One region of the Micromonospora palomenae genome, then DNA from elsewhere that is predicted to be linked to it. Evidence: riboswitches for the same ligand, from Rfam matches in the RefSeq annotation. Region 1 holds a riboswitch; each other region holds the start of a gene.
The links. Region 1 has a riboswitch for cyclic di-AMP ahead of FHX75_RS24345 (coiled-coil domain-containing protein). Riboswitches for the same ligand answer to the same signal wherever they lie in the genome.
Positions count from the first base shown of each region.

Region 2: linked by a shared signal. The riboswitch ahead of FHX75_RS16200 (C40 family peptidase) and the one ahead of FHX75_RS24345 (coiled-coil domain-containing protein) in region 1 are both predicted to bind cyclic di-AMP.
Region 3: linked by a shared signal. The riboswitch ahead of FHX75_RS13640 (coiled-coil domain-containing protein) and the one ahead of FHX75_RS24345 (coiled-coil domain-containing protein) in region 1 are both predicted to bind cyclic di-AMP.

Region 1 is NZ_VIXA01000003.1:729,077-741,406, forward strand. Features, by position in the region: gene FHX75_RS24315 (cellulose-binding domain-containing protein) at 1-2,353, shown strand, start outside; gene FHX75_RS24320 (hypothetical protein) at 2,457-2,858, opposite strand; gene FHX75_RS30955 (hypothetical protein) at 2,979-3,119, opposite strand; gene FHX75_RS24325 (STAS domain-containing protein) at 3,458-3,826, shown strand; gene surE (5'/3'-nucleotidase SurE) at 3,926-4,750, opposite strand; gene FHX75_RS30960 (hypothetical protein) at 4,747-4,884, opposite strand; gene FHX75_RS24335 (SRPBCC family protein) at 4,942-5,421, shown strand; gene FHX75_RS24340 (hypothetical protein) at 5,435-5,938, opposite strand; gene FHX75_RS24345 (coiled-coil domain-containing protein) at 6,056-7,111, opposite strand; cyclic di-AMP (ydaO/yuaA leader) riboswitch at 7,116-7,247, opposite strand; gene FHX75_RS24350 (cation diffusion facilitator family transporter) at 7,389-8,303, opposite strand; gene FHX75_RS24355 (HelD family protein) at 8,465-10,582, opposite strand; gene FHX75_RS24360 (alpha/beta fold hydrolase) at 10,715-11,707, opposite strand; gene FHX75_RS24365 (carbonic anhydrase) at 11,855-12,330, shown strand, end outside.
Region 2 is NZ_VIXA01000002.1:1,086,012-1,092,271, reverse strand. Features, by position in the region: gene FHX75_RS16205 (C40 family peptidase) at 138-1,154, shown strand; cyclic di-AMP (ydaO/yuaA leader) riboswitch at 1,305-1,441, shown strand; gene FHX75_RS16200 (C40 family peptidase) at 1,454-2,494, shown strand; gene dcd (dCTP deaminase) at 2,537-3,115, opposite strand; gene FHX75_RS16190 (pyridoxamine 5'-phosphate oxidase family protein) at 3,194-3,760, shown strand; gene FHX75_RS16185 (zinc metalloprotease) at 3,825-4,811, opposite strand; tRNA gene FHX75_RS16180 (tRNA-Gly) at 5,047-5,120, shown strand; gene FHX75_RS16175 (DUF6228 family protein) at 5,269-5,709, shown strand; gene FHX75_RS16170 (GNAT family N-acetyltransferase) at 5,892-6,260, shown strand, end outside.
Region 3 is NZ_VIXA01000002.1:557,374-569,703, forward strand. Features, by position in the region: gene FHX75_RS13585 (dihydrofolate reductase family protein) at 1-110, shown strand, start outside; gene FHX75_RS13590 (hypothetical protein) at 195-698, opposite strand; gene FHX75_RS13595 (CsbD family protein) at 981-1,154, opposite strand; gene FHX75_RS13600 (heavy metal translocating P-type ATPase) at 1,334-3,592, opposite strand; gene FHX75_RS13605 (hypothetical protein) at 3,607-4,602, opposite strand; gene FHX75_RS13610 (heavy-metal-associated domain-containing protein) at 4,637-4,846, opposite strand; gene FHX75_RS13615 (metal-sensitive transcriptional regulator) at 4,942-5,241, shown strand; gene FHX75_RS13620 (DUF305 domain-containing protein) at 5,300-5,929, opposite strand; gene FHX75_RS13625 (hypothetical protein) at 5,998-6,645, opposite strand; gene FHX75_RS13630 (heavy metal translocating P-type ATPase) at 6,676-8,709, opposite strand; gene FHX75_RS13635 (YibE/F family protein) at 9,028-10,365, shown strand; cyclic di-AMP (ydaO/yuaA leader) riboswitch at 10,532-10,662, shown strand; gene FHX75_RS13640 (coiled-coil domain-containing protein) at 10,667-11,686, shown strand; gene FHX75_RS13645 (carbonic anhydrase) at 11,752-12,330, opposite strand, start outside.

The DNA of each region.
Region 1 (12,330 bases):
CGGCATGTACACCAACGACTGGGACCCGAACAACGGCGCGATCCTGCGCTCCTCGGACAAGGGCGCCACCTGGCAGGTCACCGAGCTGCCGTTCAAGAACGGCGGCAACATGCCCGGCCGGGGCATGGGGGAGCGGCTGGCCGTCGACCCCAACCGCAACAGCGTCCTGTACTACGGCGCCGAGGGCGGCAACGGCCTGTGGCGCAGCACCGACCACGGGGCGACCTGGGCGAAGGTGGCGAACTTCCCCAACGTCGGCAACTACCGGGCCGACCCCAGCGACCCGGCCGGCTACAACGGCCAGAACCAGGGCCTGACCTGGGTGAGCTTCGACAAGAGCACCGGCACCGCCGGCACCGCCACGAAGACCATCTACGTCGGCGTGGCCGACAAGGAGAACCCGGTCTACCGCAGCACCGACGCGGGCGCCACCTGGGAGCGGATCGCCGGCCAGCCCACCGGCTACCTGGCCCACAAGGGCGTGGTCGACCCGGTCGGCGGCTTCCTCTACATCGCCACCAGCGACACCGGCGGCCCGTACGACGGCGGCAAGGGCGACGTGTGGAAGTTCAACCGGGCGACCGGCGCCTGGACCCGGATCAGCCCGATTCCGTCCACCAGCGCCGACGACTACTTCGGCTACTCCGGCCTGACCATCGACCGGCAGCGGCCGAACACCCTGATGGTCGCCACCCAGGTCTCCTGGTGGCCGGACGCGATCTTCTTCCGGAGCACCGACGGCGGCGCCACCTGGACCCGGATCTGGGAGTTCGGCAGCTACCCGAACCGGACCAGGCGCTACACCATGGATGTCAGCTCGGTGCCGTGGCTGACCTTCGGCCTCAACCCGTCCCCGCCGGAGGAGACCCCGAAGCTGGGCTGGATGAACGAGTCGGTGGAGATCGACCCGTTCGACTCGAACCGCTTCCTGTACGGCACCGGCGCGACCATCTACGGCAGCACCGACCTCACCAGGTGGGACACCGGCGGCCAGTTCACCATCAGGCCGATGGTCAAGGGGTTGGAGGAGACCGCGGTCCTCGACCTGATCAGCCCGCCCGCCGGCGCGCCGCTGGTCAGCGCGCTCGGCGACATCGGTGGCTTCCGCCACACCGACCTCGCCGCGGTCCCGTCGATGATGTTCACCCAGCCGGGCTTCACCAGCACCACCAGCCTGGACTACGCCGAGACCAAGCCGGCGGTCATGGTGCGGGCCGGCAACTTCACCGACGCGGACCGGCCGGGCGACAGCCACGTCGCCTTCTCCACCGACGGCGGGGCGAACTGGTTCCAGGGCGGCGAACCGTCCGGGGTCAACAGCGGCGGCACGGTCGCCGCGTCGGCCGACGGCAGCCAGTTCGTCTGGGCACCGGGCGATCCCGGCCAGCCGGTCGTCCGGTCGGTCGGCTTCGGCACCTCGTGGACCGCCGCCACCGGCATCCCGGCCAACGCGGTGATCGAGTCCGACCGGGTCAACCCGAACCGGTTCTACGGCTTCAGCGGCGGCAGGTTCTACGTCAGCACCAACGGCGGGGCCGGCTTCACCGCGTCGGCCGCCACCGGGCTGCCGAGCGCCGGCAGCGTCAAGTTCAAGGCGCTGCCCGGCCGGGAGGGCGACATCTGGCTGGCCGGCGAGGGCGGACTGTGGCGCTCCACCGACGCCGGGGCCAGCTTCACCAGGCTGGGCACCGTCAGCTCGTCGGTCAACGTCGGCTTCGGCCGGGCGGCGCCCGGGCAGACGTACCCGGCGGTGTTCCTGGTCGGCACGGTGGACGGCAGGGCCGGCGTGTACCGCTCGGACAACGCCGGCGCCAGCTGGGTGCGGATCAACGACGACCAGCACCAGTACGGCAACGCGGGGGAGGCGCTGACCGGCGACCCCCGGGTCCACGGCCGGGTGTACCTGGGCACCAACGGGCGCGGCATCCTCGTCGCCGACCGGCTCGGCGGCACCCCGAGCCCCACCCCGACCAGCCCGACGCCGACTCCCACCTCGCCGAGCCCCACCCCGGCGCCGACGTCGCCGAGCCCGTCACCGACCACCCCGTCGAGCGGCTGCGCGGCCACCTACCGGGTGACCGGGTCGTGGCAGGGCGGCTTCCAGGGCGAGGTGGTGGTGCGCAACGCCGGCACCGCGCCGATCGCCGGCTGGACGCTGGGCTGGACCTTCGCCGACGGGCAGAAAATCACGCAGCTCTGGGGCGGCTCGTACACCCAGACCGGCGCCGCCGTGTCGGTGCGGGACGCCGGCTGGAACGGCGCGCTCGGCGCCGGCGCCACCACCAGCGTCGGCTTCCTCGGCAGCTCCAGCGGCAGCAACGGCGTACCCGCGGTCACCTGCACCAGCCGCTGACCCGGCCGGCGCAAGCAACCGTGCAATGCGACGTGGCGGTGTCCGGAGTTCCGGACACCGCCACGTCGTTCTGATCCACCCGGGGTCCCCGGCGTGCCGTCGGTCAGCCGTCGAGGCCGACCGGTGAGTTCGGCCGGTCCACGTCGACGAACTCGATGTCGTCGACGGCCCGGACGTCCCGGCTGCCGGCGGCCCGCGCGGCGGTCCCGGCGGCCCAACCGATCGCGGCCCCGACCAGCGCCGCGCTGATCAGCAGCGTCCACGGCAGGGCCGGACGGCGCCCGGCGAGCGCGTCGAAGGCGAGCGTGGCCCGACGCCGGGCCTCGTCCGCCGCCGAGCCCACCAGGTCACCGGCGTCGGAAAGGTGAGTGCCGCCGCGGACCGACCGCGCCGTGTCCCGCACGCTGTCACCGGCGGAACCGACCGCCGAGACCAGCTGCTGCCAGGCCTGGTCGGCGATCCGCTCCGGCTTGCTGCGGCGCTCCAGCAGGTTGCTGCCGAACATGGGTACCTCCTCGGGGTGCCGAAGTCTGCGGCCACTTCGGACGTCGACGTCTGCGGCGCGTCACGGTCGCCTGTCCCGCCAGTGCCCATCCGGGACGCGCCGCAAACCCGGGTCGGACCCTCAGCGGACCACGACCACCGCGACGCCGCGGGCGAAATCGTCGTCGTCGTCATCGTCGTCGTCCCCGCCGCCGAAGCCGCAGGCCAGTACGAGAGCGAGCAGTGCGCCGACACCGGCCAGGCCGAGCAGTTTCCTGAGCATCGATCGTTCCTTCCGTCGTGGTGGAACCCTCGCCCGCCGACCCTAGGCGGGTGGGGCAACACCGGGGGATCGGCGCGCGGCACCGGGGCTCGCCGGGCGGGCCGGGTTCGGAAACGACTGGACCGGGGTCGCTACCCTGGATCGGTTGGAGCGGCCGAACCCGGTCGCTCGTTGGAATGAACGGGACCAGGAACAACTCGGGGAAGAACGGTCCGGTCCGTCCGGATCCGCGAATTGCTCATCCCGGGGGGTGGCGACCGAGGCCGTCGGAGGAATACTCTCGGTCGCGGCCCGCGTACTGATGAGGCGCCCGTGGACGGGCGAGTGGAGGTGCTCGCGTGAGCCTGTCGATCGTGAAGTCGGTTCTGCCGGGTGGTGTCATGGAGATCGCTCCGCGAGGGGAGATCGACGTCGACACCGCGTACGAGGTGCGTGAGGCGATCGCCGAGGTGCTCGCGAAGGGCCGTCCGTCCCGGATCGAGCTGAACATGCGACTCGTCACCTTCATCGACTCCGTCGGCATCAGCGCGATGGTCGCCGGGTTCCAGACGGCCGAGGTCAGCGGCGTCAAGCTGGTGGTCACCGAGCCCAGCCGGTTCGTTCACCGGCAGCTCTGGGTCACCGGCCTGCTCGGCCTCTTCGGCGCGCCGGAGCCCTACTTCGCCGGCGCCGCGGCCCCGACCCCCGAGGTCCTCCCCGGCGCCTGACGTCGGCCGCTGGTGATCCACTCCAGGTCGCCGATGTGGCGGTGACCCGCGCCCGCGGACCCCGCCACGTCGCCGGAACGGAGTGGATCAAACCGGCGGTCAGTCGCCGCCCAGGCCGGAGAGGTCCACGTCGGCGACCTCGGTGACCGCCCGGACGGCGGTGACGGAGGCGTACCCGGCGGCCAGCAGGGCCAGGTCGGTGCCGGGCTGCACGGCCTGCCCCGGCTCCTCCAGCGAGGTCCGCACGAAGCCGTGCCCGGACTCGGCCACCGTCATCTGCACCTGGCCGAAGCTGGCCAGGGTGGCCCGGCGCACGCCGCGCAGCCGCCCGTGCGGCAGGTCCGGGGCGTTGACGTTCAGCACGCTCTCCACCGGCCCGGCGGTCAACCGGGGCAGCAGGTCCAGCGCCACCCGGGCGGCGGTGTCCCAGTGCCGCTCCGCGTCGCGTACCCGGGCGGCGGCGGAGACCGCGGCGCCGCCGCTGACGGCGGTGGCCTCGCCGACGGAGAGCACGTCCAGCGAGACGGCCATGGCGCGGCAGCCGTTGGCGGCGGCGGTGAAGGCCGCGCCCACCGTGCCGGAGTGCAGCACCGCCCGGCCGGCGTTGGCGCCCCGGTTGATCCCGGAGAGCACCACCGTCGGCGGTGGCCCGAAGGCCCCGTGCACGGCGATCAGCGCGATGAAGCCGGGCGAGCCGCCGACCCCGTACGCGGGCACCCCGGGCAGCTCCGGCAGCGGATGGTCGCGGACCACCACGTGCCCCTCGCGCTCCACCGCTGTCATCGAGGCGCTCGTGCCGCTCGCCTCCTCCAGCGGGGCGGCCACCACCACGTCCAGGCCGCGGTCGGCCGCCGCTCGGGCCAGCGCCAGGATGCCCGGCGCGGCGATCCCGTCGTCGTTGGTGACCAGCACCCGCAGCGTCACCGGTCCACCGCCCGGTCGGCCAGCTCGTCCGGGGTGGTCCGCTCCTGCGGCCGACTGACCACCACCGTCGTACCCGTCCATGCCCCGCCTCCCGTGGCCGTCGCCGGCCGGATTCCCCGCCGGGGCACCGTCATGCCGCCTGCGATTGCCAGCCCGGCCGTCGTACGGGACGATCGGGCGACCGACGAGGGGTGGAGGGTGGAGTGGTCCGGCGGGAGTCGTTCAGCTACACGGTGCAGGCGCGCTGCTCACGGGCGGACGCGGTGGCGCTGTTGAGCGATCCGGCCCGGCAGGGGGAGCTGCATCCGCTGATCGTCCGGGTGCGCCGGCTGCCCACCCGTCCGGGCGCGCGGGCCAGCTACGCCATCACCGACCGGCTGGAGCTGGGGCCGCTGCGGTTCCCGGTCACCTACCAGGCCGACGTCCTGGTGGTCACCGACGACGAGATCGTCACGGTGGCCCGGCAGCAGCCCGGCACGACGGTGCGCAACCACACCCGGCTCCAGGAGGAGGGCGACGTGCTGCGGATCGACGTGGAGATCACCCTCTCCGCGCCGGCACCGCTGTTCGGGTACGCGTTCCGCCAGGCCCGCGCCGCGCACCTGGGCCTGGCCAGCCGACTCGGCGCGGTGCTGGACCGGAAGGCCGGCGGCGGCCCGGTCCCGAACTGACGCCCGGGTCCACTCAGCGGCGGCCGGCGGGCGCCGCCGCCCGGCGGGGCGGGGGGACGGTCCGGCGGTTGCGGCCCCACGGCTTCCAGGTGGAGATCACGGTCATGGTGACCAGCAGGCCGGTGGAGACCGCCGGGGCGACCACCACGTCGAGGCGCTGGTGTGCGGTGGCGTCCGGCCCGGCGGCGGCGCGCAGGTTCGGCGTCAGCGCGAACAGCACCAGGCCGATCATCACCGTGGTGAGCACCAGCTTGACCACCACCCAGCGCCAGCGCAGCAGCCCCCAGGGGGTCAGCAGTGCGCTGGTCACGCCGATCACCCAGACCAGCACGCTCAGCGGCGCGAAGAGCCAGGTCGCCACCAGCGCCGCCGCCGGGTAGACCACCCCCGGGTCGGCGCCGCGCAGCCCGGCGATGCCGAGGGTGAGCAGCACGAGGTCCGCGCCGAGCCAGCCCAGCGCGGTCACCAGGTGCAGGGTGAGCAGGGTCTTGCGGCCGTCGGGGGAGAGTCGGGTCATGCCTCGATGCTCGCCCGGCCGTCGGGCTGCGTCGTGGGCCGGTCGACGACATCCCGGGTACGTCGGCGCGCGTACGACGGGGCCCGTCCGCCTCGGACGGGCCCCGCCGCGGGTCGGTCAGTAGACCGACAGGTGCACGTGGTTGGTGTGGTCGCTGGACGGGTCCCCGCCGGCCCCGCTGTACGACTTCCACCCGCTGCTGGGCAGCCAGATCTGCCGGTACCAGATCACGTACAGCACCCCGAGCCGGTCGGCGTTGCGGACGTGGTACGCGGCCAGGTTGTTGCCGTACGTCCGGTCGCCGCCGGTCGCGTCCCCGCCGAAGCCGCTCTTCTGCGCGGCGAAGTCGCAGGCCCGGCCCTTGGGGTGCTCGCCCGACCCGCTGGGGCGGTAGCAGGAGACGTACCGGGTGAAGCCGGCCGCCTGGCTCTGCTTGAGCGCGTTGAGCATGCGCGGGGTGATGCAGCCGTTGGCCGGGGTCGGGTCGTTGACGCTGCACGACTCCGAGGGCCAGGACCCGTCGGGGTTGCGCGGCGCCGGCCGGGCGTTGGCGGTGGAGGTGCCGGCGTTGGAGCCGCCCCCGGTGCTGACGGCGGGCTTGTCGGCGGCGGCCACCGCCAGGGCCCGTTCGGCCTGCTCCTTGCGCTTGGCCATCACCGCGACCTGCTTGCGCTCCTCGACGATCTCCTTGTCGAGCGCGGCCCGGGTGCGGGTGGCGTCGTCGCGGGTCTGGATCAGGCTGCGCAGCTCCCGGTCCTCGTTGGAGGCGACCGTCTCCAGCGCCGCCGCCCGGTCCAGGAAGCCTTCAGGGCTGGAGCTGTTCAGCAGCGCCGACACCGGCCCGAGCCGCCCGGTCCGGTACGCCACGCCGGCGATCTCGCCGACCTTGCCCTGCCGGACGGTCAGCTCCGACTCGATGGTCTTGAGCTGGTTGCCGAGCTCCTGCTGCCGCTTGGTGGAGCGTTCCAGCGCGGCCTTGGCGTCGATCCAGCCCTTGCTGGCCGCGTCGAGCTGGGCGCGCAGCGCGGGGGTGCCGCCCTCGGGGTCGCCGGGGGCGGCGAGCCGGGTGGCGGGGGGAGCGGCGGTCGCCGGGACCGGCGCGGACGACACCCCGAGGGCGAGCGTCGCGACGACCGCGGCCGCCAGCCGTGCGGTGGTACGTCGTACGTGCATGCACATGTCCTTCCGTCAGCCGCCGACCGGGTTAGCTGACGGGTTCGGGACGGAAGATCCCTACCGCTGACGCGGATGCACCCCACGAACATGGTTCCCCGGCTCGCCCTGGCAGGCGATTAGGCGGCGGCCACCGCCGGCACCGGAGGGTGCCGCCTGGCGGAGGCCGGGACCGAGCCTACCGGTACGGGTGTGACACCCGCCCGTTTCGTGACTGAGGGTACTGGAGTGAATCCTGGTGTAGGTGACACAACGGGACAATAGGTGTCCGATTTCGTCACCACTCGACCTGCCCGCAGGCGCCGGGTGCGGCCCCCGGCTCGATCTGGAGGGTGGCGTGCTCGATGTGGAAGTCCTCGTGCAGGGCGGTGCGGGCGGCGGCCAGCACCGTGCCGACCTCGGCGCCGGGGACCATGGTGAGGTGGGCGGAGGCGACCTCCATGCCGGAGGTGAGCGTCCAGACGTGCAGGTCGTGCACCTCGGCGACGCCGGGGACGGCGGTCAGCCGGTCGTGCACGGCGGTCACCTGCAGATGCTCCGGGGCGGCCTGGACCAGGATGCGCACCGCCGCCCGGCCGAGTCGCCAGGTGCGGGGGAGGATGAACAGGCCGATCGCGACCGCCACCGCCGGGTCGGCCCACCACCAGCCGGTGCCGGCGATGAGCAGCGCGGCCCCGATCACGCCCAGCGAGCCGAGCAGGTCGCCGAGCACCTCCAGGTACGCCCCGCGCAGATTGATGCTCTCCTGCGCCCCCTCGCGCAGCAGCGCGAACGCGACGAGGTTGGCCAGCAGGCCGAGCACCGCCACCGCCAGCATCGGCCCGGTCCGCACCTCCGGCGGGTCGCCGAACCGGCGGACCGCCTCGATCAGCACGTAGATCGCCACCCCGCTGAGCAGGACGGCGTTGGCGAGCGCGGCCAGCACCTCCAGCCGGTAGAGCCCGAAGGTGCGCTGCGGGTCCCGGTCGCCGTGCCGGGTGGCGGTGATGGCGGCCAGCGCCATGCCGATGCCGAGCACGTCGGTGAACATGTGCCCGGCGTCGGAGAGCAGGGCCAGCGAGCCGGTGCCGAACGCGGCGACGGCCTCGACCACCATCAGCGCGGCGAGCAGCGCGAAGGCCGCCCAGAGCCGCCCGCGGTGGCGGTGCGCCGCGTTCGCGACCGACCCGTGGTGGTCATGACCTGCGCCCACGCCCACACCCTCCGTCGCCCCGGCGGCCCGAACCCAATCTATGCTCACATCGCTATGTATGCAACTGACCCCGCACGCATCCCCCACCTTCAGAGAACGAGCGGCCTCCGCGCCCGGAACAGCCACTCCTTCTCCGGAAGTGCCCGACCCCGGGGCGGGGGTCAGGGGGTGGGGTCGATGGTGGTGAGGCGCTGGGTGGCGCGGGAGAGGGCGACGTAGAGGGTGCGCACGCCCGAGCCGGGGTCGGCCCGGATCTCGCTCGGGGCGATGAGCACGACGCCGTCGTACTCCATGCCCTTGGCCTGGAGGCTGGTCACCACCTGGAGCCGGGAGCCGCCGCGGCCGCCCAGCCAGCCGGCCACCTCGTCGCGGCGCGGCACCGGCGTGATCACGCCGACCGTGCCCTCCACCTCGGTGAGCAGCGCGTCCACGGCCTGCACGGTCGCCGCCGGCAGCCGGTCGGCGGCGACGGTCAGCGCGATCGGCTCCACGCCGGTGGAGCGGACCGCCGTCGGTAGCTCCAGGTCCGGGTAGAGCCGGCGGATCTCCGCCGCCGCCACCGCGAAGATCTCCGCCGAGTTGCGGTAGTTCGTGGTCAGCGCGAAGCGGTGCCGCCGGCGCCGGCCCAGCGCCTGGTCCCGGGCCCGGTCCAGCTCCTGCGGGTCACCGGTCCAGGCGGTCTGCGCCGGGTCGCCCACCACCGTCCAGGAGGCGAGCCGGCCGCGCCGGCCGATCATCCGCCACTGCATCGGCGAGACGTCCTGCGATTCGTCCACCACCACGTGCGCGTAGTCGCGGTAGTCCTCCGGACGTTCCCGCGCCGCCGCCCGGGCGGCCCGCTGCCGGTCGGCGAACGTGCTCAGCTCGCGCACGCCGCCGGCCAGCTGGTACGGGTCGCGCTTGGCCCGGGCCGGCCGCACCGGCTTGCCCAGCAGTGCGTCCAGCTCGTCGAGCAGGGCGATGTCGGCCACCGTCAGCCCCTGCGCGTCCAGCGCCCGGTACGCCTCGACCAGCAGCGCGGTCTCCGCCCGGGACAGGATGCCGCCGGCGTACCGGCGCAGCCGCTCCGGCCGGGCCAGCCAGCCCAGCACGTGCCGCGGGTGCAGCCGGGGCCACCACGCCTTGAGGAACTCGCGGAACTCCGGCCGGTCGATGATCTCGTCCTCGAAGGCGCGCTGCTCCGGCAGCCGGGTGACGGCCAGCCGGCGGGCCTGGGCGTACAGCGCCGCGAGCACCGCGTCGAAGGCGACCCGCCGTACCTCGTTGCGCCGGGCGCCCCGGGACAGCGCCCGGTCCCGGACGCCGTCCAGCTCGCGGCGCTCCAGCCGGAGCAGCTCGCCCCGGTAGAGCAGGCGCAGCTCGTCCGGCCCGCCCGGCACCGCGTCGCGCACCGCGCGCTCCAGCACCTTGCGCATCCGCAGCGAGCCCTTCACCGCCGCCACCTCCGGCGGGTCGGTCCGGGTCGCCGACATGCCCGGGAAGAGCGAGCCCAGCGAGTGCAGCGTGGCGGTCTCCTCGCCGAGCGAGGGCAGCACCGAGGCGATGTACTCCACGAAGACCGAGGACGGGCCGACCACCAGGATGCCGCCGCCGGCGTACCGGCTGCGGTCGGAATAGAGCAGGTACGCGGCCCGGTGCAGCGCGACCGCCGTCTTGCCGGTGCCCGGGCCGCCGGAGACGATGGTGACCCCGGAGCCCGGGGAGCGGATCGCCTCGTCCTGCTCCCGCTGGATGGTGGCCACGATGTCGCGCATCCCCCGGCCGGTCGCCCGGGACAGGGTCGCCAGCAGGGCCCCGTCACCGACCACCGTCATCTCGGCCGGCGCCGACTCCGGGTCGAGCAGGTCGTCCTCGATCCGGGTGACCTTCTCGGCCGACGACTGGATGGTGCGCCGCCGCACCACGCCCAGCGGCTCGGCCGGGGTCGCCTGGTAGAACGCGGCGGCGGCCGGGGCGCGCCAGTCCACGACCAGCGTCTCGGCGTTCTCGCCCCGTACGCCGAGCCGGCCCACGTGCAGCACCTGGCCGGTCCGCAGGTCGAGCCGGCCGAAGACCAGCCCCTCGTGCTCGGCGTCCAGCACGTACCGCCGCTGGGCGGCGTGGAACACCATCGCGTCCCGCTCGACCAGCGCGCCGAAGTTGCCCACCCGGGCCAGCCGGTAGCCCTCCTTCTCGGCCTGCGCCGCGGAGCGGCGCAGTTCGGCCAGGCGGGCGTACACCCGGTCGAGATGCCGCTGCTCGGCGGCGATCTCCTGCTCCAGGGTGGTCTGGTCGGTCAACGTGACGGCTCCTGTGCGACGGCGGCGGCCGGGCGCGGGCGCACGCCAGGCGGAATGAGGGTACGGGCAGCCTGCCACCCCCCTTCGCGGCCATGCCGCGTCCCGCGACCTCCGCCACCCTCCACGGGCCGCTCAGCCGGCCGGAATCGGCTCCGTCGCGCCCGTCGTCGTCGGCCCGGTCGGGCGGATCTCCGTGGCGCCGGTCTCGGTCGCGCCGATCTCCGGCGCGCCGGCCAGCACCCGGTCCAGCACCCCGGCCAGCGCGGCGTTCACCTCGTCCGGCCGCTCCATCATCAGCATGTGTCCGGCGCCGGGGCAGACGGTCAGCTCGGTCACCGGCAGCGCGGCGGCGATCGACTCCGCGCAGGGCGGCGGGGTGAGCCGGTCCCGGTCGCCGACCAGCGCCGCCGCCGGCAGATGGGCCAGCTCGGTCAGCGTCTCCAGCCGGTGCTGGGCGCCGATCGAGGCGCGGAACCCGCCGATCGAGCGCAGCGAGGCGCGGGCCACCGCCGAGGTGACCAGGCGGATGTCGGACGGGTCGCAGCGGTCGCCGAAGAGCATCCAGCGGATGCTCGGCCGCAGCGCGCGCAGCAGCGCCCGCGGCGGGCGCCAGGAGCCGCAGCGGGCCAGCACCCCGGCGCCGGTGGTCTCGGCGATCCGGATCAGCCGGGCGATGCGCGGCGACAGCCCGTACACCGTGTGCGTGTGCCCCTCGGCGGTGGTCGAGACGAAGACCAGCCCGGCGGTCCGGGCGGCGAAGTGCACGGGGTGGCGGTGGGCGTACTCCATCACGGTCATCCCGCCCATCGAGTGGCCGACCAGCACGACCCTGCCGGTCGGGGCCACGGCGTCGAGCACCGCGGCGAGGTCGTCGCCGAGCTGGGCCAGGGTCGCCGTGCGCAGGGCCATGCAGCTGGACCGGCCGTGCCCGCGGGCGTCGTAGGTCACCACCCGGACCCGCCGGCCGAAACGGGCCATCAGGTCGGCGAGCTGCCGGTGCCAGGCCCGCCCGTCCAGCGTCCAGCCGTGCAGCATGATCACGGTGACCTCGGCGTCCGCCGACCCGGTCACCTCCACGTGCAGGCGCACGCCGTCGGGAAGCCGTACCTGCTGCTGCTCCGACATCGTGACCTCCCCGGGCCGTCCGGTCCCCCTCGTACCGGGGTGACCCGGCGGTAACACCGGCTACCCGTCATGACACCACGCCAACCGTGGTGGTGAGAAGATTCGCATCCCGCCCCGCCAGGCCGGATCCGTGACCAGGCTGGGGACATGACCGGGTCGAACGCGGGGGCGGCGCGGACGCCCCGGGCCGCGCTGGCCGAGCTGCTGACCGGCAACCGCCGCTTCGTCAGCGGGCAGCCGGTGCACGGCCACGACGTCACCGCCGCCGCGGCCGTCGCCTCCGGCGACCAGCAGCCGTACGCGGTGCTGCTCGGCTGCATCGACTCGCGGGTGCCGCTGGAGGCGATCTTCGACCAGACCTTCGGGTCGATCTGCGTGATCCGCACCGGCGCGCACGTGCTGGACCGGGCGGTCTGCGGCTCCATCGAGTACGTGGTGGGCCAGCTCGGGGTGCCGCTGGTGATGGTGCTCGGCCACGAGCGGTGCGGGGCGGTCGCCTCGGCGGTGGACACCCTGCGCACCGGGGAGCGGCCGGGCGGCTCGCTGGCGTACCTGGTGGACCAGATCGCCCCGGCGGTGACCGAGGTGGGGGCGGACGACGCGCGGGTGCACCCGATGGCGGT
Region 2 (6,260 bases), on a different contig from region 1:
TGCACAGGCGTGATGCTGTAATGAGCCACCTTGAATTCGTACGGACGGTTCCCTAATGTGGGGCACCGACCGCTGTGGGTCGTCTGCCTCCGTCTTCCCCTCAGCGAGGCGCCCGGCGGTCGGTCGCTAAGGAGTCGGTGCCGGTGGCAACCATGCCCCCTCATCGTCACGCCCAGGGTCGTCCGCCCACTCACCCCACCGGCCTGCGCCGGATCGCCCGCCGCCTGCTCACCCTGGTCGCCGCCGTGGTCGTCGGCGCCGGGATGTTCGCCGTGCCGGCGCACGCAGCGCCCACGCCGGAGGAGATCGAGGCGGCGATCGACAAGCAGTGGGAACAGCTCGAGCCGACCATCGAGCAGTACAACAAGGTCCGCGCGCACCTCAAGGTCAACCGCAAGAAGTCGGCGGAGCTGGAGAAAAAGATCCAGCCGCTGGCCCTGCAGACCGAGCTGGCGATGAACCGGGTGGGCGACCTCGCCTCCCGGTACTACATGACGGGCCCCTCGCAGGACATCGGCGCGCTGCTGGTCAGCGCCAAGCCGGGCACCCTGACCGAGCAGCTGACCATCCTCGACCGCCTCGCCGCGCAGGAGCGCAAGGAGCTCCAGGTCGTCATCAACGCCCGGCAGAAGTACGACGGCGAGAAGCAGAAGCTCGACGCGCTGATCGCCGCGGAGGTCAAGCAGGAGAAGGAGCTGGCCGCCAAGAAGGCGCAGATCAACTCCGAGATCAAGCGGCTCCAGGCGTCGATGCCGAAGACCGTCGTCAAGGTGGCCGGCTGCCCGACCGTCAAGGGCGTGGTGAGTTCCGCCGCGCAGACCGCCATCCGGGTGGCCTGCCAGCAGGTCGGTGACCCGTACGTCTGGGGTGCCGACGGGCCGAACTCGTTCGACTGCTCCGGCCTCACCCAGTACGCCTACAAGGCCGCCGGCATCTACCTGACCCACCACACCGGCGCCCAGTGGAACGAGGGCAAGGCCATCCCGCGCTCCGAGGCGCGCCCCGGCGACCTGGTCTTCTTCTACAGCGACCTGCACCACGTGGGTCTCTACCTGGGCAGCGGGCTGATGGTGCACGCGCCACGGACCGGCAAACCCGTCCAGGTCACCAGCATCGACTACATGCCGGTCGCCGGCTTCCGACGACCGAACTGACCCCGAGCCCGCCGCGAAACCCCCGGTCGACCGACCGGGGGTTTCGCGTATCCGGGACCCGGCACGGCATGGCGGGTTGCGGATCGATAACGGTCGTCTCTACTCTGATCCTTCGTCGGCCGCGACAGGTCCGTCCAACCCGGGCGGCAGTGGCCGGCACCGCCGAATCGCCCACGGGCGAGCCGGGGACCCAGGTAAGCCGGGGTGAATCCGCAGCCACTGCGGTAGGGCGCTCCCTTCCCGCCCGAACCCGTCAGCTAACCCGGTAGGCGGTCGCGGAAGAAGGAGCCCGGAGCCCGGTGGCACACCATGCCCCGCGGCCACCGTCGTACCGGTCGACCCAGGTCGCCCGGCTGACGGCTGCGCCGCGCCCACGCTGGTCCCGCTTCACCACCGTCCTTGCCGCCCTCGCCGGTGCCGCCGTCGTACTGACCGGCGCTGCCACGGCGGCCCACGCCGACCCCTCGGTCGCCGAGATCGAGCGGCAGATCGACCAGGACTGGAACAGGCTCGAACCGATCATCGAGCAGCACAACGCCACCCGTCAGGACCTGGCCGCCAAGCGCCGGCAGGCCGACGCGCTGGCCAAGCGCATCGAGCCGCTGCAACTCCAGGTCGACCTCGCGATGAACCAGGTCACCGGGCTCGCCGCCGAGGCGTACAAGGGGGAGAACGTCTCCGCCGTCAACGCCCTGCTCGGCAGCAGTTCCCCCGGCGAACTGGTCGACCAGCTCGAAATGCTCGACCGGTTCGCCCAGCGCCAGCAGCGCGACGTGCGGGCCGTCAAGGAGTTGCGGGACAAGCTGGCCGCGGAGAAGGCGCCGCTGGACCAGATGGTCGCCCAGCTGACCCGGACCGAGGCCCAGCTGGCCGCGAAGAAGAAGCAGATCAACGCCGAGATCGACCGGCTGCAGAAACTGCGGCTCAAGGTGTACGGCAACGGTGGCGGGGGTGCGCTGCGCCCGGCCCCGTGCCCGGCCGGCTATCCCGGCGGCCCGGCCGGCACGGCGGTCAAGTTCGCCTGCGCGCAGATCGGCAAGCCGTACGTCTGGGGCGCCGAGGGCCCGAACTCGTACGACTGCTCCGGGTTGATGCTCGCGGCGTGGGCGAAGGCCGGTGTCTCACTGCCGCACAACGCCCGCCAGCAGCGCCAGGTGACCGCCCGGGTCAGCCGGGCCGACCTGCGCCCCGGCGACCTGGTCTTCTACTACGCCGACCTGCACCACGTCGGCATGTACGTCGGTGGCGGCTGGGTGGTGCACGCCTCCCAGGCGGGCCAGCCGGTCAAGATGAAGCGGGTCGACGACGGGCCGGTCAACAGCTACGGCCGGCTGGGCTGAGCGCGCGCCGGGCTCCCGGGACTCCGGGGGCCCGGCCCGGCGTCAGCGGGTGGGCCAGGTGCGCCAGTTCTGCCAGGAGCGACTCGGGGTCGGCCCGCGCTGGCCCTGGTAGCGCGACCCGTAGACGGCGGAGCCGTACGGGTGCTCGGCCGGGGACGAGAGCCGGAAGATGCAGAGCTGGCCGATCTTCATCCCGGGCCAGAGCGTGATCGGCAGGTTCGCCACGTTCGACAGCTCCAGCGTCACGTGACCGGAGAAGCCCGGGTCGATGAAGCCGGCGGTCGAGTGGGTGAGCAGGCCGAGCCGACCCAGGCTGGACTTGCCCTCCAGGCGCCCGGCGAGCTGGTCGCCCAGCGAGATGACCTCCAGCGTGGAGGCGAGCACGAACTCGCCGGGGTGCAGCACGAACGGCTCACCCTCGGGCACCTCGACCATCGAGGTGAGCTCGTCCTGCTGGATCGCCGGGTCGATGTGCGTGTACAGGTGGTTGTTGAAGACCCGGAAGAGCTTGTCGAGCCGCACGTCGATGCTGGACGGCTGCACCAGCGTGGGCTCGAAGGGCTCCAGCGCGAGCGTGCCCGCCTTGATCTCGGAGACCAGGTCGCGGTCGGAGAGCAGCATCGGCACACCATATCGAGCGGACCGGGTGACCTGCGTGTCGGACTACGCGTTCGTACACATGTTCGATAGGATGTCCGTATGGCTTCCTGGTCCGAATTCGCCGCTGACGAGCCCCGACTCGCCGACGGGATCCGCCTTCTCATGCAGCAGTACGGGCCGGGCTTCGGCTACCTGGCCACCGTCCGCGCCGACGGTGGGCCCCGGGTGCACCCGGTCTGCCCCGTGATCACCGACGAGGGGCTGTTCTGCTTCGTCGTCGACTCGCCCAAGCGGCGCGACCTCGAACGCGACGGGCGGTACGCGTTGCACTCGTTCCCGCCTGAGGAGACCGACGACGAGGCGTACGTCGCCGGTCGCGCGCAACCGGTCACCGACCCGGCCCGGGTCGCCCGGGTGGCCCGCCTCGGCCGGGCGGCGCCGCAGGTCGACTGGCGACTCTTCGAGTTCAGCGTCGACGTGGCGATGCTGACCCGCCGCGACCAGGGTGGGCTCGGCCAGCCCGGCGAGGGCCACGGGTCCTCCGCCGTCCAGGTCTGGCTCGATCCGGTCGCCGCCCACCGCGGCGGCGACGCCGCCGGCGTACCCGATCGGCGGCCGGCGCGCCGCGGCCGCCACGGTTTCGACACCCGCCGCCCCGCCGCCTGACCGCCGAGACGCCGATGCCGGCCCCGTCCTACGACGGAGCCGGCACCGGTGTCTGCTGAGGGTGTTACGCCGCGCGGTACGCGTTCCATGCGGTCAGCATGCGGCTCGCCTGGCCAGCGGTGAACTGGTACATGCACGAGTCGTAGGTGTAGTCCATGAAGTTGGTGATCGGGTCCAGGCCGGCCGTGGCGCAGGTGTCCCGCCCGGTCGGGCACTGGAACGCCGGCGAGGCCTCGGCCGGGGTGTCGCTGACGCTGTCACCCGAGCCGGAGCATCCACCCTGGAACGTGTGGTAGAGGTTCAGCCAGTGGCCGACCTCGTGGGTGCCGGTGTCGCCCTGGTTGTAGTTGGCGGCGGTGCCGCCCGGCAGCGACTCGCTCAGCACGACCACGCCGTCCATGCTGTTCAGCTTCCGCTGCGGGAAGGTCGCCCAGCCGAGCAGGTCGTCGCTCAGCTCACCCAGGTAGACGTTGAGCGTGTTCTTGCCGCCCTCGCGCAGGGAGGTCTTCATCGACCGCTCCGCCGAGGAGCCCTGCACGATCGGGTACCACGCCGGGTTGGTCACCCGGTTGATCTTCGTCAGCTGGAAGCCGAAGGCCGTGGCCGCGCCGCCGGTGGCACCCGAGTAGGCCTGGTTCAGCACGCTGATCTGTGAGGTGATCATCGAGTCCGGGATGTTGCCGCCGGCGCGGGTGCTGTCGCGCTGGATCACGTGCACGACGACCGGGATGGTGACGCTGGCCAGCGGGGCGGCGGCCTGGGCGCCGGCCCGGAAGCTCGCCCGCTCGCGCAGCGCGGCGGCCAGGTCGGCCTCGCGTTCGCGGACCTGCTTGGCGGTCAGCTCGTTGGGTTCGTGCTTGGCGATCCCGCCCTTCTTGATCCGAGCGTCCGAGTGGACGTCGGCCGGCTCGGCGCAGACCTCGCTCGGGGCGGCGGAGAAGGCGGAAGCAGCGGGGACGACGCCTACCGCGGCGGTGCTGAGCAGCAGCGCGAGGGTCGTCGACGCGACACCGGCGGCACGCCGGGTCAGCAGGTTGGGACGGAGTCCCATGGGCCCACCTCTTTCTGGCGGCGTGACAGGGGGTATGTCACGCCGTGGTCGAGAACGTGGGGGTGACGTTACAACCGATCGACAGATTTGAGAACGACCATATGTTGCCGCTGTGAAACTTTTAGCTCCACGTGGATACGTTACGTCCAAGATCGATCACGGCGGAGGGCGTGCCGGCGTGCCCGGGGTACCTGGGTGCACGGCGGCGGTCGCCTCAGGTACAGTGGTGCCGCCTGCGGGTGTAGTTCAATGGCAGAACATCAGCTTCCCAAGCTGACAGTGCGGGTTCGATTCCCGTCACCCGCTCCACGATCGAGGCCCTGGCCAGGACGCGAGTCCGAGCCAGGGCCTTCGATGTTCCGTAGCCAAGGACCAGGCCGCGTGCCATTAGCCTCGGTCATCCCTGGTGCGTTCTCGACTGCCCGACGAGGAGATCCGCCAGCCATAATGCGGCATCATGAACGCCCCACTGATCATCGGCTATCCACCCGCAGAGAGCACGTGGGTGCTTCATCCACCAGAAGACCCGTGGGGTGACGGGTACGTCGCCGTGATGCAGGTGGAGCTGCATGACCAAGGACTCACCGCTCGGCGCGGAGTAGAGCTTGCATGGCCGACTCACGCCCGGGAGCCGGACCTCGTTATCTTCTTCCAGCAGCTGGCCGACGACTGGCGCGGCTGGGAGGGTGAACGTAGTTGGCGATCATTGGACGCCACGATGCGGATCACCGCCCGCCATGACGGCAAGGGGCACGTCTCTCTAGGCGGAACCCTTCACCAGGACTCCTACTCACCCGACGGATGGCTCGCGCGAGTATTCATCACCGTCGAGGCGGGAGAACAGATGACCTCGCTCGTTGCCGCTCTTCGTGCCCACTTCGAGGGACTGGCGAGGTGACCCGTACAGCCATTCGTACAGCCAAGTACGCCCGCTGACACCGACGCTAGCCGACAACGACGGACCGGCTGACCAGGTGTGCAGTCACCTGACCAGCCATCCGCGATCTTCTGCGAATCACCTGGTCAGCAGGCCCTGCTAGCGTCAGCCGCACATAGATGATCAGTCGGAGGCCAGCAGGAATGACCCCCACGTTCCCCGAGACCCGCCTGCTGGCGGGCGATCTCTTGCTGCGGCCCTTCTCCGCAATCGACATCGAGGAAAATCAGATCGCTTGCGCGGACCCGCTCATCCAGCAGTGGCTCCCGCTGCCCCAGCCCTACACCCGCCAGGACTCCGCTGACTGGTGCACCAAGATCTCCCATTCCCTGCGGGAGACCGGAGACGGGATCCACTTCGCGATCGTCGACGCGAACACAGACCGCCTCCTCGGCACCGTCGGCCTGAAGAAGACCGACTGGCGCGGCCTGGTCAGCGAGATCGGCTACGCGGTCGCCCCCTGGGCTCGCGGCCGAGGCATCGCGGCCGAAGCCACGCGGACCATCGGTCAC
Region 3 (12,330 bases), on a different contig from region 1:
TCGGGGGCGGCGAACGGCTCTTCGAGGGGGTCGGCGACCCCCGGCTGGAGCAGGTGTCGGTGGTCGCCGGCCCGACCGTCACCCACGTGACCTACCGGGTACGGCGCTGAGCACCGGCTACCGGTAGCGGCGTGCTCCTCTCCCCGGCCGGCTGAGTGCCACCGGCCGGGGAGGGCCGAGCTGGGCCGTGCCGGTCAGACGTGGCAGTCGCGGGTGAGCCGCTCGGGGATGCGGACGAAGCCGGTCGCCATCCAGGTCGCCGGGCTGGCCGCCGCGGCTCCCGTGTCGATCTGCTTCGCGGCATCGGTCACCAGGTCCCTGATCCGCGGGTCCTCGGCGTTGCCGGCCTGCTTGCGCAGGTCGTCGGCGAGCCCGGCGAGGGTGCCCTTGAGCTGGCCGTTGAGCTGCTCCGGGGTGAGTTCGCGACGGGTGGCCGCCGCCGAGTCGTCGGCGATCCTCCGGCTGGCCTCGATGATCAGCTCATCGGCGCGCCGGCAGACGGCGGCGGTGTTGGCGGCGCTCGGGCCGGTCGGCGACGCGCTCGGGCTGGGCGTCGCGGCGGCGCTCGCGGTGGCGGTGGCGCTCGCGGCGGCCGGAGCGTCCTGCGGGTCGGCGGCGTCGTTCCCGGCCTGCTGGCAGCCGGCGACGAGGGCGGCGCAGGCCACCAGGGCGAGCGCGGCGGCGGAGCTTCGGAACATGGACTTCCCCGTTCGGGTGTCGGCCGTCCGGTGGGGACGGCGCGGGTCGACCCACGGCCGGATCTCATCGCCCGGCCGCCGGGTCGGAACGCGGCGGATGTCGTTCTGGCAACGACCAGGATCGCTGCGAGGTCACGTCGGCGTGCTGCGGCCGGCGTGCCGGAGGCACTCACGCTCCGCTGCCGCGAAGCGGCTCCCCCGGTGGTGACAGCGATCGGCGTCGGGCACAGCGCGCCGCACGCCGGGCCGACAGTGGTCGGCCCGGCGTGCGGAATGCGTTGGTCAGCTCTTGAAAGCGTCCTTGATCTTCTCGCCGGCCTGCTTGAGGTTGGACTTCGCCTGGTCGTTGCGGCCCTCGGCCTCGAGGCGCTCGTCGTCGGTCGCCCGACCCAGGCCCTCCTTGATCTTGCCCGCGGTGTTCTCGCCAGCGTTGTCGATCTTGTCGTCGATACCCATGCGAACCTCCAGTTTGCAGTTCCTCCGACGTCCCGGATGTACCCCGGGCCTTTTCGCCGGAAACACCGATCACCCATACGTGATCACCCACGGTGACCGGTGCCGTGGTCGGGGCGGCGGGATGGAGGAACGACGTCGCCGCCGGCCCCACGGTGGGACCGGCGGCGGCGCGCCCGTGCTCAGCCGACCGGGCGGAACCCGCGCAGCCGGAGGCTGTTGGCGACCACGAACACCGACGAGAAGGCCATCGCGGCCCCGGCGATCATCGGGTTGAGCAGGCCGGCGGCGGCCAGCGGCAACGCGGCCAGGTTGTAGGCGAACGCCCAGAAGAGGTTGCCCTTGATGATGGCCAGGGTCCGCCGGGAGAGCCGGATGGCGTCGACCGCGGCGGTGAGGTCGCCGCGCACCAGGGTCAGATCGGCGGCCTCGATCGCCACGTCGGTGCCGGTGCCCATGGCCAGACCCAGGTCGGCCTGGGCCAGCGCGGCGGCGTCGTTGACCCCGTCGCCGACCATCGCGACGGTCCGCCCCTCGCCCTGGAGTCGCCTGACCACGTCGACCTTGTCGGCCGGCAGCACCTCGGCGATCACCTCGTCGATGCCGACCTCGGCCGCCACCGCCCGGGCGACGGTCGCGTTGTCGCCGGTGAGCAGCACCGGCTTCAGTCCCAGGCCGCGCAGCCCGTCGATCGCCGCCCGGCTGGTCGGCTTGACCGCGTCGGCGACCGCGAGGACGCCCCGGGCCCGGCCGTCCCAGCCGGCCAGCACGGCCGTCCGGCCGGCGGCCTCCGCGTCACCCGCCGCCCGGACGACCTCCTCGGGTACGTCCAGGCCCCGCTCGCGCAGCAGCCGGAGCCGACCGACGACCACCTCGCGGCCGTCCACGGTGCCGGTGACGCCGAGCCCCTCGGCGTTGGCGAAGCCGGTGACCGGCGGCAGCGCGCCCGCCTCGGCGGCGCCCGCCGCGACCGCCCGGGCGACCGGGTGCTCGGAGCCGGCCTCCAGCGCCCCGGCGAGCCGGAGCAGTTCCGTCCGGTCGACCCCCTGGGCGGGGAGCACGTCGACCAGGGTCATCCGGCCGGTGGTGACCGTGCCGGTCTTGTCCAGCACGACGGTGTCCACCTGGCGGGTGGACTCCAGCATCTCCGGCCCCTTGATCAGGATGCCGAGCTGGGCTCCCCGGCCGGTCCCGACCAACAGCGCGGTGGGCGTGGCCAGGCCGAGCGCGCACGGGCAGGCGATGATCAGCACGGCGACCGCGGCGGTGAACGCGGCCGTCGGGCCGGCCCCGGTGCCGAGCCACCAGCCGAGCGTGCCGGCGGCCAGGGCGATCACGATCGGGACGAAGACGCCGGAGATCCGGTCGGCCAGCCGCTGCACGGCCGCCTTGCCGGACTGCGCCTGCTCCACCAGCTTCGCCATCTGGGCGAGCTGGGTGTCCGCACCGACCCGGGTGGCCGTGACCACCAGCCGGCCACCGGCGTTCACCGTCGCGCCCACCACGGTGTCGCCCGGGCCGACCTCGACCGGCACCGACTCCCCGGTGAGCATGCTGGCGTCGACGGCCGAGGTGCCCTCGTCCACCACCCCGTCGGTGGCGACCTTCTCGCCGGGGCGGACCACGAACCGGTCCCCCACCGCGAGCTGGTCGACCGGGATCCGGGTCTCGACGTCGCCGCGCAGCACCGCGACGTCCCGGGCGCCCAGCTCCAGCAGGGCGCGCAGGGCGGCGCCGGCGGTCCGCTTGGAACGGGCCTCGAAGTACCGGCCGGCGAGGATGAACACGGTGACGCCGGCCGCCGCCTCCAGGTAGATGTTGCCGGCGCCGTCGGTGCGGGTGATGTCCAGCCGGAACGGGTGGGTCATCCCGGGCATCCCGGCATCACCGAGGAAGAGTGCCCAGAGCGACCAGCCGAACGCGGCCAGGGTGCCGAGCGAGACCAGGGTGTCCATGGTGGCGGCGCCGTGCCGCAGGTTGATCCAGGCGGCCCGGTGGAACGGCAGCCCGCCGTAGACCACCACCGGGGCGGCCAGGGTCAGCGACAGCCACTGCCAGTAGGTGAACTGCCAGGCCGGCACCATGGCCAGCAGGATCACCGGCACGGTCAGCGCGACCGAGACCCACAGCCTGGTCCGCAGGCCGCGCAGCTCGTCGGCCGGCTCGGCGGCCGGTCCGGTCGTACCGGCCGGGGTGGGCGGGGGCGGCACGACGGCGGTGTAGCCGGTCTTCTCCACCGTGGCGATGAGGTCCTCCGGCGTGACCTCGTCGGCGTACCGGACGGTGGCCTTCTCGGTGGCGTAGTTGACGGTGGCGGTCACGCCCTCCATCCGGTTGAGCTTCTTCTCGATCCGCGCGGCGCAGGACGCGCAGGTCATCCCGCCGATGGTCAGCTCGATCCGGTGGGGCGCGACCGGCAGGGAGTTCGCGGTCGGGGTCATCGGGGCACCTCCGATCAGTTGTGCCCGTGACCGGGGGCGCCGTGGCCGGCGTCGGCGGTCGGGGTGGGAGCGGTCGGGGTGGTCCGGGTGCCCGGGGTGCTCGCCGGGGCCGCCGGAGCGTCGCCGGCCAGCACGGTGAACTCGGCGGTGTGCACCGCCCCGCCGTGCCGGAAGTCCAGGTAGAGCCGGTAGCTGCCGGCCGAGGGCACCTCGGCGGCGAAGCTCACCGCCGGCCCGGCCGGGGTACGCCCGTCACCGGGCACGCCCTCCGGGTGCACGTGCAGGTACGCGAGGTCGCCCTGCCGCAACGCCACCAGGTGCCCGTACGCGCCGAGGTAGGGCTCCAGGTCGGTGACCGGCTTCCCGTCCCGGCTGACGGTCAGCGTCAGCTGGCTGGTGCGGCCCGGCTGCGGCGTGCCGGTGAGGGTGACCGTGTAGCCGTCGACCGTGGTGCTGGCGGTGGGTGCCGGCAGCGGCCGGTGCTGGAGCTGGCCGGGGACGGTCACGTCGACCCCGAGGGTGAGCGGCTCCCCGCCCGACGGGGTGAAGTCGGCGAAGGCGCGCCAGACGCCCGGCCCGCCCAGCGGGGAGTCCACCCGCCAGGTGCCGTCGGCGCCCAGCTCGGGGTGGACGTGCCGGAAGCCGGACAGGTCGCGTCGCGCCACGATCAGGTGCATCCGCTTGTCGTGGGCGATCTCGTAGCCGGTCACCGGGGCGCCGTCCGGGCCGGTGATCCGGAAGGCGAACTGCCCGGTCGGGGCGTCCACCGGCTGCATGGTGTAGCCGCGGTCGGAGACGAGCAGCCCGCCGGGCAGGTGTGCCGCACCGGTCTGGTCGCCGCCGGTCTGGTCGCCGCCGTGCGGGTCGGAGCCGTGGCCGGTGCCGGCGGGCTCGTGGCGGGTGTCGGCGGCCGGGGTGACGGGGTCGGCCAGGTGGCCGACCCCGTACGCCGTGCCGAACACCGCCGCGAGGCCGAGGGCGAAACCGCTCAGCTTCGTCGCCGTGTTCATCGGAATACCTCGGTTCTCTGGGGTCGTGACCCCGTCACGCCTCGACGAGGTCGTACCCGGCCTCGTCGACGGCGGCGCGGACGGCGTCGGTGTCCAGCGGGCTCTCACTGGTGACGGTGACCCGGCCGGAGGCCAGGTCCACCTGGACGTCGCTGACGCCCTGGATCGCGCTCACCTCGGTGCTGACCGAGTTGACGCAGTGCCCGCAGGTCATGCCCTGTACCTGGTACGTGGTGGTGACCATGGCAACTCTCCTCCCGCATCCCATGCTATACCCCCCAGGGGTAGCTCTCCCGAGGACCGTAGCATACCCCCAGGGGGTACGCTATCCTGGGTGTCATGACCACACCGAGCACCCCGACCCGGGGCTACACCGCCAGCAAGGACCAGCTGCTCGCGCGGCTGCGCCGCGTCGAGGGCCAGGTCCGCGGCGTGGAGAAGATGGTCGACGACGACCGGTACTGCATCGACGTGCTGACCCAGATCTCGGCGATCCAGGCCGCCCTGGACAAGGTCGCCCTCGGCCTGCTCGACGGCCACGCCCGGCACTGCATGCACGAGGGGGCCGCCGAGGGCCGCGCCGACGAGATGGCCGCCGAGATGATGGCCGCCGTCGGCCGCCTGATGAAGCGCGGCTGAGCCCGCCGGCCGGGACGCCCGGAGCCACGACGGCTCCGGGCGCCCCGGCCGGCGGCGGTCAGAGCCGGGCGAGGATCTTCTTCATCGCGTCGATCTCGCCCTGCTGGGCGTTGACGATCTGCTGCGCCATGGCCTTGGCGTCCGCGTTGGCGCCGCTGGCGAGCTCCTCGTCCGCCATGGTGATCGCGCCCTCGTGGTGGGCGATCATCATGGTCAGGAACTGCCGGTCGAACTCCCGGCCGGAGGCGGCCGCCAGCTTCGCCATGTCGGCGTCGGACATCATGCCCGGCATGCCGTGGTCGTGGTGGCCGCTGCTCGGGCTGCCGGACGGGACGGGCCGGCCCCAGGCGGTGAGCCAGCCGGTCATGGTGGCGATCTCCGGTGCCTGGCCGGCCTTGATCTGCGCGGCGAGGTGCTTGACCTCCGGGTCCTGGGCACGGCTGTCGGCCAGCTCCGACATCCGCACCGCCTGCTGGTGGTGCGGGATCATCATCTGGGCGAACATCATGTCGGCGTCGCCGAACGTGGCGGACGCGCTCGCCGAGGGGCCGGCGGTGGCGCCCGCGCCCGGCATGTCGTGGCCGGAGCCGGCCTGGTGGTCGTCGCTGCCGCAGGCGGCCAGGGCGAGAGCGGCGCTCAGGGCGACGCCGGCCAGGGCGGCACGGCGCGCGATGGTACGAGTGGACATGTCGAAACCTTTCGGTGTGGGTACGTACGCAGCGGACTCCGGACGCGGCGTGGCCGCGTCGGGGCGGCCTATCTGCGCAGCACCGACACCGTGGCGAGGCGAAGCCCGACCGGGCGGGGTGGCGGGGCGCGCGGCCCACGCGACGGCCCCGACGGGTGGCGGGTGTCGACGGCGGGGCGGGCACGGCCGAGCAGCAGCGTCGCCAGCAGCAGTGCCACCGTGAAGGCGCCGAGCACCGCCAGGCAGACACTCCAGCCACTCGGGGCACCGCCCGGCTGATCGGCGGGAAGCGCCACTGCGCCGCGCGGGCGGGCACGAGCCGACTGGTCGGCGGCGACCCGTTCGCAGCCGACCCCGGAGCAGTCACCCACCACCACCCCGCCGCCCTGGCCGGCGAACGACACCGGCCCGGCGACATGGACGATCGGGACCGCTGCGGGCGCGGCGCCGTGGGCGGCCGGGATCGCCTCGGGCGGAGCCGCCTGGACTGCCGGGACCGCTGCGGGCGTGGCGCCGTGGGCGACCGGGACCGCCTCGGACCGGGCGGCCTGAGCAACCGGCGCCCGCTGCGACACGGCGGCGTGGCCGTCCGGGTGGGACGCGACGGAGTGCGTGCCGTGGCCGATGGTGTGCATGGCGGCCAGCCCGAGCAGGGTGCAGGCGAGCAGGAGCAGCCGGGCCCACCACCCGGCCGGCCGCACCGTCACCGTTCGCACCCGACCACGCTAGCCCGATCCGGGCGGGGATCAGAGGCGTACCCGGCGCAACAACTGGGCGTTGAGCGCGACCACGATCGTCGAGGCGGACATCAGCGCCGCGGCGAGCGCCGGACTCAACGCCACCCCCGCGAAGGCCAGCACGCCGGCCGCCAGTGGCAGCGCCACCACGTTGTAGCCGGCCGCCCAGGCGAGGTTCTGCCGCATCTTCCGGTACGCCGCCCGGCTCAGCCGGACCACCCCGGCGACCCCGCGCGGGTCGGAGGAGGCCAGCACCACTCCGGCCGACTCGATCGCCACGTCGGTGCCCGCCCCGATCGCAATGCCCACGTCCGCCCGGGCCAGCGCCGGCGCGTCGTTGACCCCGTCCCCGACCATCGCCACCCGCAGCCCCCGGCGTTGCAGCGCGGTCACCTTCCGGTCCTTGTCGGCGGGGAGCACCTCGGCGAAGACCTCGTCGACGCCGGGCCGGAAGCCGAGGTCCGCGGCGACCGCCTCGGCCACCGTCCGGGCGTCCCCGGTGATCATCGCGATGCTGCGGACCCCCTCGGCCCGCAGTTCCGCGATCGCCTCCCGGGCCTCGGGGCGTACCTGGTCGGCGAGGGCGAGCAGGCCGAGGACGGTGTCCGGCAGGCGGACCAGGTGCAGCACCGCCGCGCCGCGCTCCGCCCAGCGCCGGGCCGCCGGCTCCAGCGCCCCGGGCAGCTCCAGTCCCTGCTCACGCAGGAGCGCGGGGCCGCCGACCGCGTACGGCGCACCGTCGATGTCGGCCCGGACGCCGCGCCCCGGCAGCGAGCGGAAGCCGGCGGCCGGGGCCGGGCCGCCGTGCTCGGCGGCGGCCGCGACGATCGCCCGGGCCAGCGGGTGTTCGCTGTCCGCCTCGACCCCGGCGGCGAGCCGCAGCACCTCGTCCTCGCCGGTCCCCGGCGCGGCGGCCACCCCGACCACCGCGTGCTCGCCCCTGGTGAGGGTGCCGGTCTTGTCGAAGAGCACCACGTCCACGGTGCGCATCCGTTCCAGCGCGAGCCGGTCGCGGACCAGCACGCCGGAGCGGGCGGCCAGCGCGGTGGAGAGCGCGATCACCAGCGGGATGGCCAGGCCGAGCGCGTGCGGGCAGGCGATCACCAGCACCGTGACGGTCCGCACCACGGCCTGGTCCCGCTCGCCCAGCGCGGTCCACCCCACGACGGTTAGCACGGCGGTACCCGTGGCGACGTAGAAGAGCCAGGCGGCGAAGCGGTCCGCCAGCGCCTGCGCCCGCCCGCCGGACTGCTGCGCCTGTGCCACGAGGCGCTGGATGCCGGCGAGGGTGGTCTGGTCGCCGACGGCCTCCACCCGGACCCGGATCGCCGAGTCGGTGGCGACGGTGCCGGCCACCACCCGGTCCCCGACCGCGCGGGAGACCGGGCGGGACTCGCCGGTGACCATCGACTCGTCCAGCTCGGCGGCCCCGTCGACGATCCGCCCGTCGGCCGGCACCCGGCCACCGGGGCGGACCAGCACCACGTCGGCCACCCGCAGCCCGCTCACCGGCACCCGTTCGGTGCCGCCCTGCGGCCCGACCCGCTCGGCGTCGTCGGGGAGCAGCGCGGCCAGCGCCGCGAGCGCGCCCCGCGCCTGCCCGACGGCCTTCATCTCCTGCCAGTGCCCGAGCAGCATGATGGTGACCAGGGCGGCCAGCTCCCACCAGAAGTCCAGCTCGAAGGCGCCGAGGCTGGTGGCGAGCGAGGCGGCGTACGCGACGCTGATCGCCATCCCGATCAGCAGCATCATCCCCGGGGCCCGGTCGCGCACCTCGCGCACCGCGCCGACGAGGAACGGCCAGCCGCCCCACCAGAAGACCACCGAGCCGAGCACCGGCCCGACCAGGGACCGGCCGGGGAACTCCAGCGAGTAGCCGAACCACTCCATCACCATGTGGCTGGTGGCGACCACGGGCAGGGTCAGCGCCAGGCAGAGCCAGAACCGGCGGCGGAACATCTCCGGGTCGTGCCCGGCGTGCCGGTCGTGCCCCCGGTGCCGGTCCGACCCCGGGTGCCGGGCCGGGCCGGCCTGCTGGTCCATGCCCTCACGATGCCCGGTGAACGCGCTGCCGATGGCACGAACCGGGCGGACCCGCACCGAACCTGGCTACGATTCTCCGGCCATGACTCGCCATCCGCCGCTGCTGCCGCCGACCCGCGTACCGCGCCGGGCTCGGCTGCCGTGGGCGGCCGCCCGGGCGGGTCGCCACACCGGGCGACAGCACCGTCCGGTCGCCCTGGGTGACCCCGCCGGCACCCAGGGCCCACACCGGGGTACGCGGCCCGCCACGCGCGTTCCGCGGCTGAACCGACCGGCCGGCTGACACGTACTCCGCCCTGGATCGTTGGGAGACTCGCAATGGGCGCCGACCACACCCGTCCCGCTCCGTCCGCCCCACCGGGGGTGCGACGGATCCTCGTCGCGACGGTGGTCCCGCTGTTCGTCGTCACGGTGATCGCCGCCCTGGTGCTGTGGCCGCGCGACTCGCGGCAGGCCGACGGCGGCGCCGAGCCGGCGCGCCACCACGGCACGGTGACCCGGGTGGTGACCGAACCCTGCCCACCGACGCCGGAGGCGCCCGGCGCCGTCGAGGGCCCGTGCGGGACCGTGACGGTCCGGGTCGAGCAGGGCCCGGACAACGGGCAGCAGGTGGAGACGCCGGTGCCCGCCGGCCCGGGCGCACCCGCCGTGGCGGTGGGCGACGAGGTGGTGCTGGTCCAGCTCGCCGACCCGGCCGACCCCACCGCCACCAGCTACCAGATCGCCGAACACCAGCGGGGCAAGCCGCTGGTGTGGCTGGTGGCGCTCTTCGCGGCGGCGATCGTGGCGTTCGGCCGGCTGCGCGGGCTGGCCGCGCTTGCCGGGCTGGGCGCCAGCTTCGCCATCCTGCTGACCTTCGTCGTGCCCGGCATCGCGGCGGGCGGCTCGCCACTTCTGATCGCGATCACCGGCTCGGCGCTGATCATGTTCGTGGTGCTGTACCTGACCCACGGGATCACCGCGCAGACCTCGGTGGCGGTCCTCGGCACGCTCGGCAGCCTGGTGCTGACCGGGCTGCTCGGCAGCCTGGCCACCGCCGCCACCCACCTGACCGGGTTCGGCAGCGAGGAGGCCACCACGCTGTCGATGTACCAGCGCGACGTCGACCTGCACGGGCTGCTGCTGGCCGGCATCATCATCGGCTCGCTCGGCGTGCTCGACGACGTCACCGTCACCCAGGCCGCCACCGTCACCGAGCTGGCGCACGCCAACCCCGGACTGTCCCGGACCCAGCTCTACCGGGCCGCCACCCGGGTCGGCCGGGCGCACATCGCCTCCACGGTGAACACCATCGTGCTCGCGTACGCGGGCGCGTCGCTGCCGCTGCTGCTCCTGCTCACCGCCGACAGCCGGCCGGTGAGCCAGATCCTCACCAGCGAGTTCCTGGCCCAGGAGATCGTCCGCAGCGCGGTGGCGACGCTCGGCCTGATCGCCGCCGTACCGCTGACCACCGCTCTGGCCGCGCTGGTCGCCACCGCCGGTCGTGGCCCGGCCGACGATCCGGCCCGGGACACCGGACCGGCACCCACGCCCCGCCCCTCCGCCGACCGGGACGCGGCGCTCGAGGCGCTGAGCGCGTCGCGTCCCGGCGGACCGTCCACCCCGGCCCCCGCACGGTGGCCCGACCCGGAAAGGAGCACGGACACCGCATGGTGAGACTCCGCTGCGTGACCGACGCCGACGCGGAACCTGACGAACGCGTCACTCGTCACGCTTCGCTACGACGAAATAACGCATTTAGTCGGGTTCTGGACGTAGATCCCCGGTACGACTCTCGGGTAACCTCGCTGCCGGTCACCGCCGAAGGCGCGCAGCGGCGCCTGCGGTGCCGCCGCCCAATCGCCGCGAGGCGAGCCGGGGAACCAGGTACATGGGGTGAATCCGCGCGAGCGGTAGGGGCCACTTCCGTCCCGAACCCGTCAGCTAACCCGGTCGGCGGTCGACGGAAGGGAACACTGTGACGGCACCCCTGCGCCGCTGGTTGACTCCGGTGGTGGCCGTGTTCGCCGCGCTGGCCATCCTCGGCGGGCCGACAGCCGCGATCGCCGCGCCCTCGACCCCCACCCCCTCCGGGCACGAGGAGGACGACGAGCCCAAGCTGCTCACCGACGTCATCGAGCTGCGCAACCGCGAGTACTCGAAGGCGAAGACGCAGCTGGAGAAGTCCAAGAAGCGCCAGCAGCAGCTCGCGCTGGAGGTGCGGCGCGCGCAGGACGAGCTGGCGGCGTTGCAGCCGACGGTCTCGCAGATCGCGGCGCAGTCGTACCGGACCGGCCGGATCGGCGCGGTGGCGATGCTGCTGGAGAGCGACGCCCCGGACTCGTTCGTCAGGCGCGCCGCCGCCCTGGACGAGCTGAACATGGTCAACGCGCAGAAGCTAGCCAAGGTCACCGCCGCCAAGAACCGCGCGGAGCAGGCCAAGCTGGCGCTGGACGCCGAGGTGCGCGAGCAGCAGAAGCTCACCAACGACATGGCCCGGGAGAGCCGGGAGGCCGAGAAGGCCCTCCAGCTGGTCGGTGGCCGGGGCTTCACCGGCGGCCTGGTCGACGCGACCTCGCCGGTCGCCCGGATCGGCCCCGGCCGGACTGCCGACGGCGGCTGGCGTCCGGAGTCACGCACCGAGAACGACCCGACCACCTCCGGCACCATCACGCCGCGCACCCTGCACGCGTACAAGGAGGTCCGGCGGGCCGGCTTCACCCGGTTCGCGGGCTGCTACCGGCCCGGCGGGCCGTGGGAGCACCCGAAGGGCAAGGCCTGCGACTGGTCGTTGCAGCGGAGCGGCTTCGCGCCCTGGCACAACAACGACACCCGGATGTACGGCAACAACCTCGCCGCGTTCCTGATCCGCAACGCCGACCGGCTCGGCATCTACTACGTGATCTGGAACCGGCAGATCTGGTTCCCGGCGACCGGGTGGAAGTCGTACAGCGGACCGTCGAACCACACCGACCACGTGCACATGTCGATGCTTTAGCGCGCGACGCGTACCGAACGAGGGCCGTCCCCGGTGGGGGCGGCCCTCGTCGCGTGCGGGGGGGCTCAGCCGGCGACGGCGGTCGCCCGATCGCCGGCCTGAGCCGGCACGACGCTCGGCACCGCGGCCACCGTCCGCACCTCACCGGCGGCCAGTCGGTACGACATGCCGACCACCGCGCACCGCCCCTCGGCGACCGCGGCGGCCAGTACGGCGGAGTTGCCCAGCAGCGCCTCGACGGTGTGCGCGATGTGGATGTCGACGATCCCGTCGACGTCGTCGACACCCTGCTCGGCGGCCCGCCGGAGGCTGGGCGCCACCGCGTCCACCACCGCCCGCAGGTGCCCGGCCGGCGGCGTGCCGGTCCGCGCGGCGTCCCGGGCGGCCTGCACCGCCCCGCAGGAGTCGTGGCCGAGCACCACCACCAGCGGGGTGTTCAGGACGCTCACCGCGTACTCGACGCTGCCGAGCACCTCGGGGCCGGCGGTGTGCCCGGCGGTACGCACCACGAAGAGGTCACCCAGGCCCCGGTCGAAGATGATCTCGGCGGCGAGGCGGGAGTCGGAGCAGCCGACGATCACCGCGAACGGGTGCTGGCCGTCGGCGACCGCCGCCCGGTGCAGCGAGTCCTGGTTGGGGTGGCG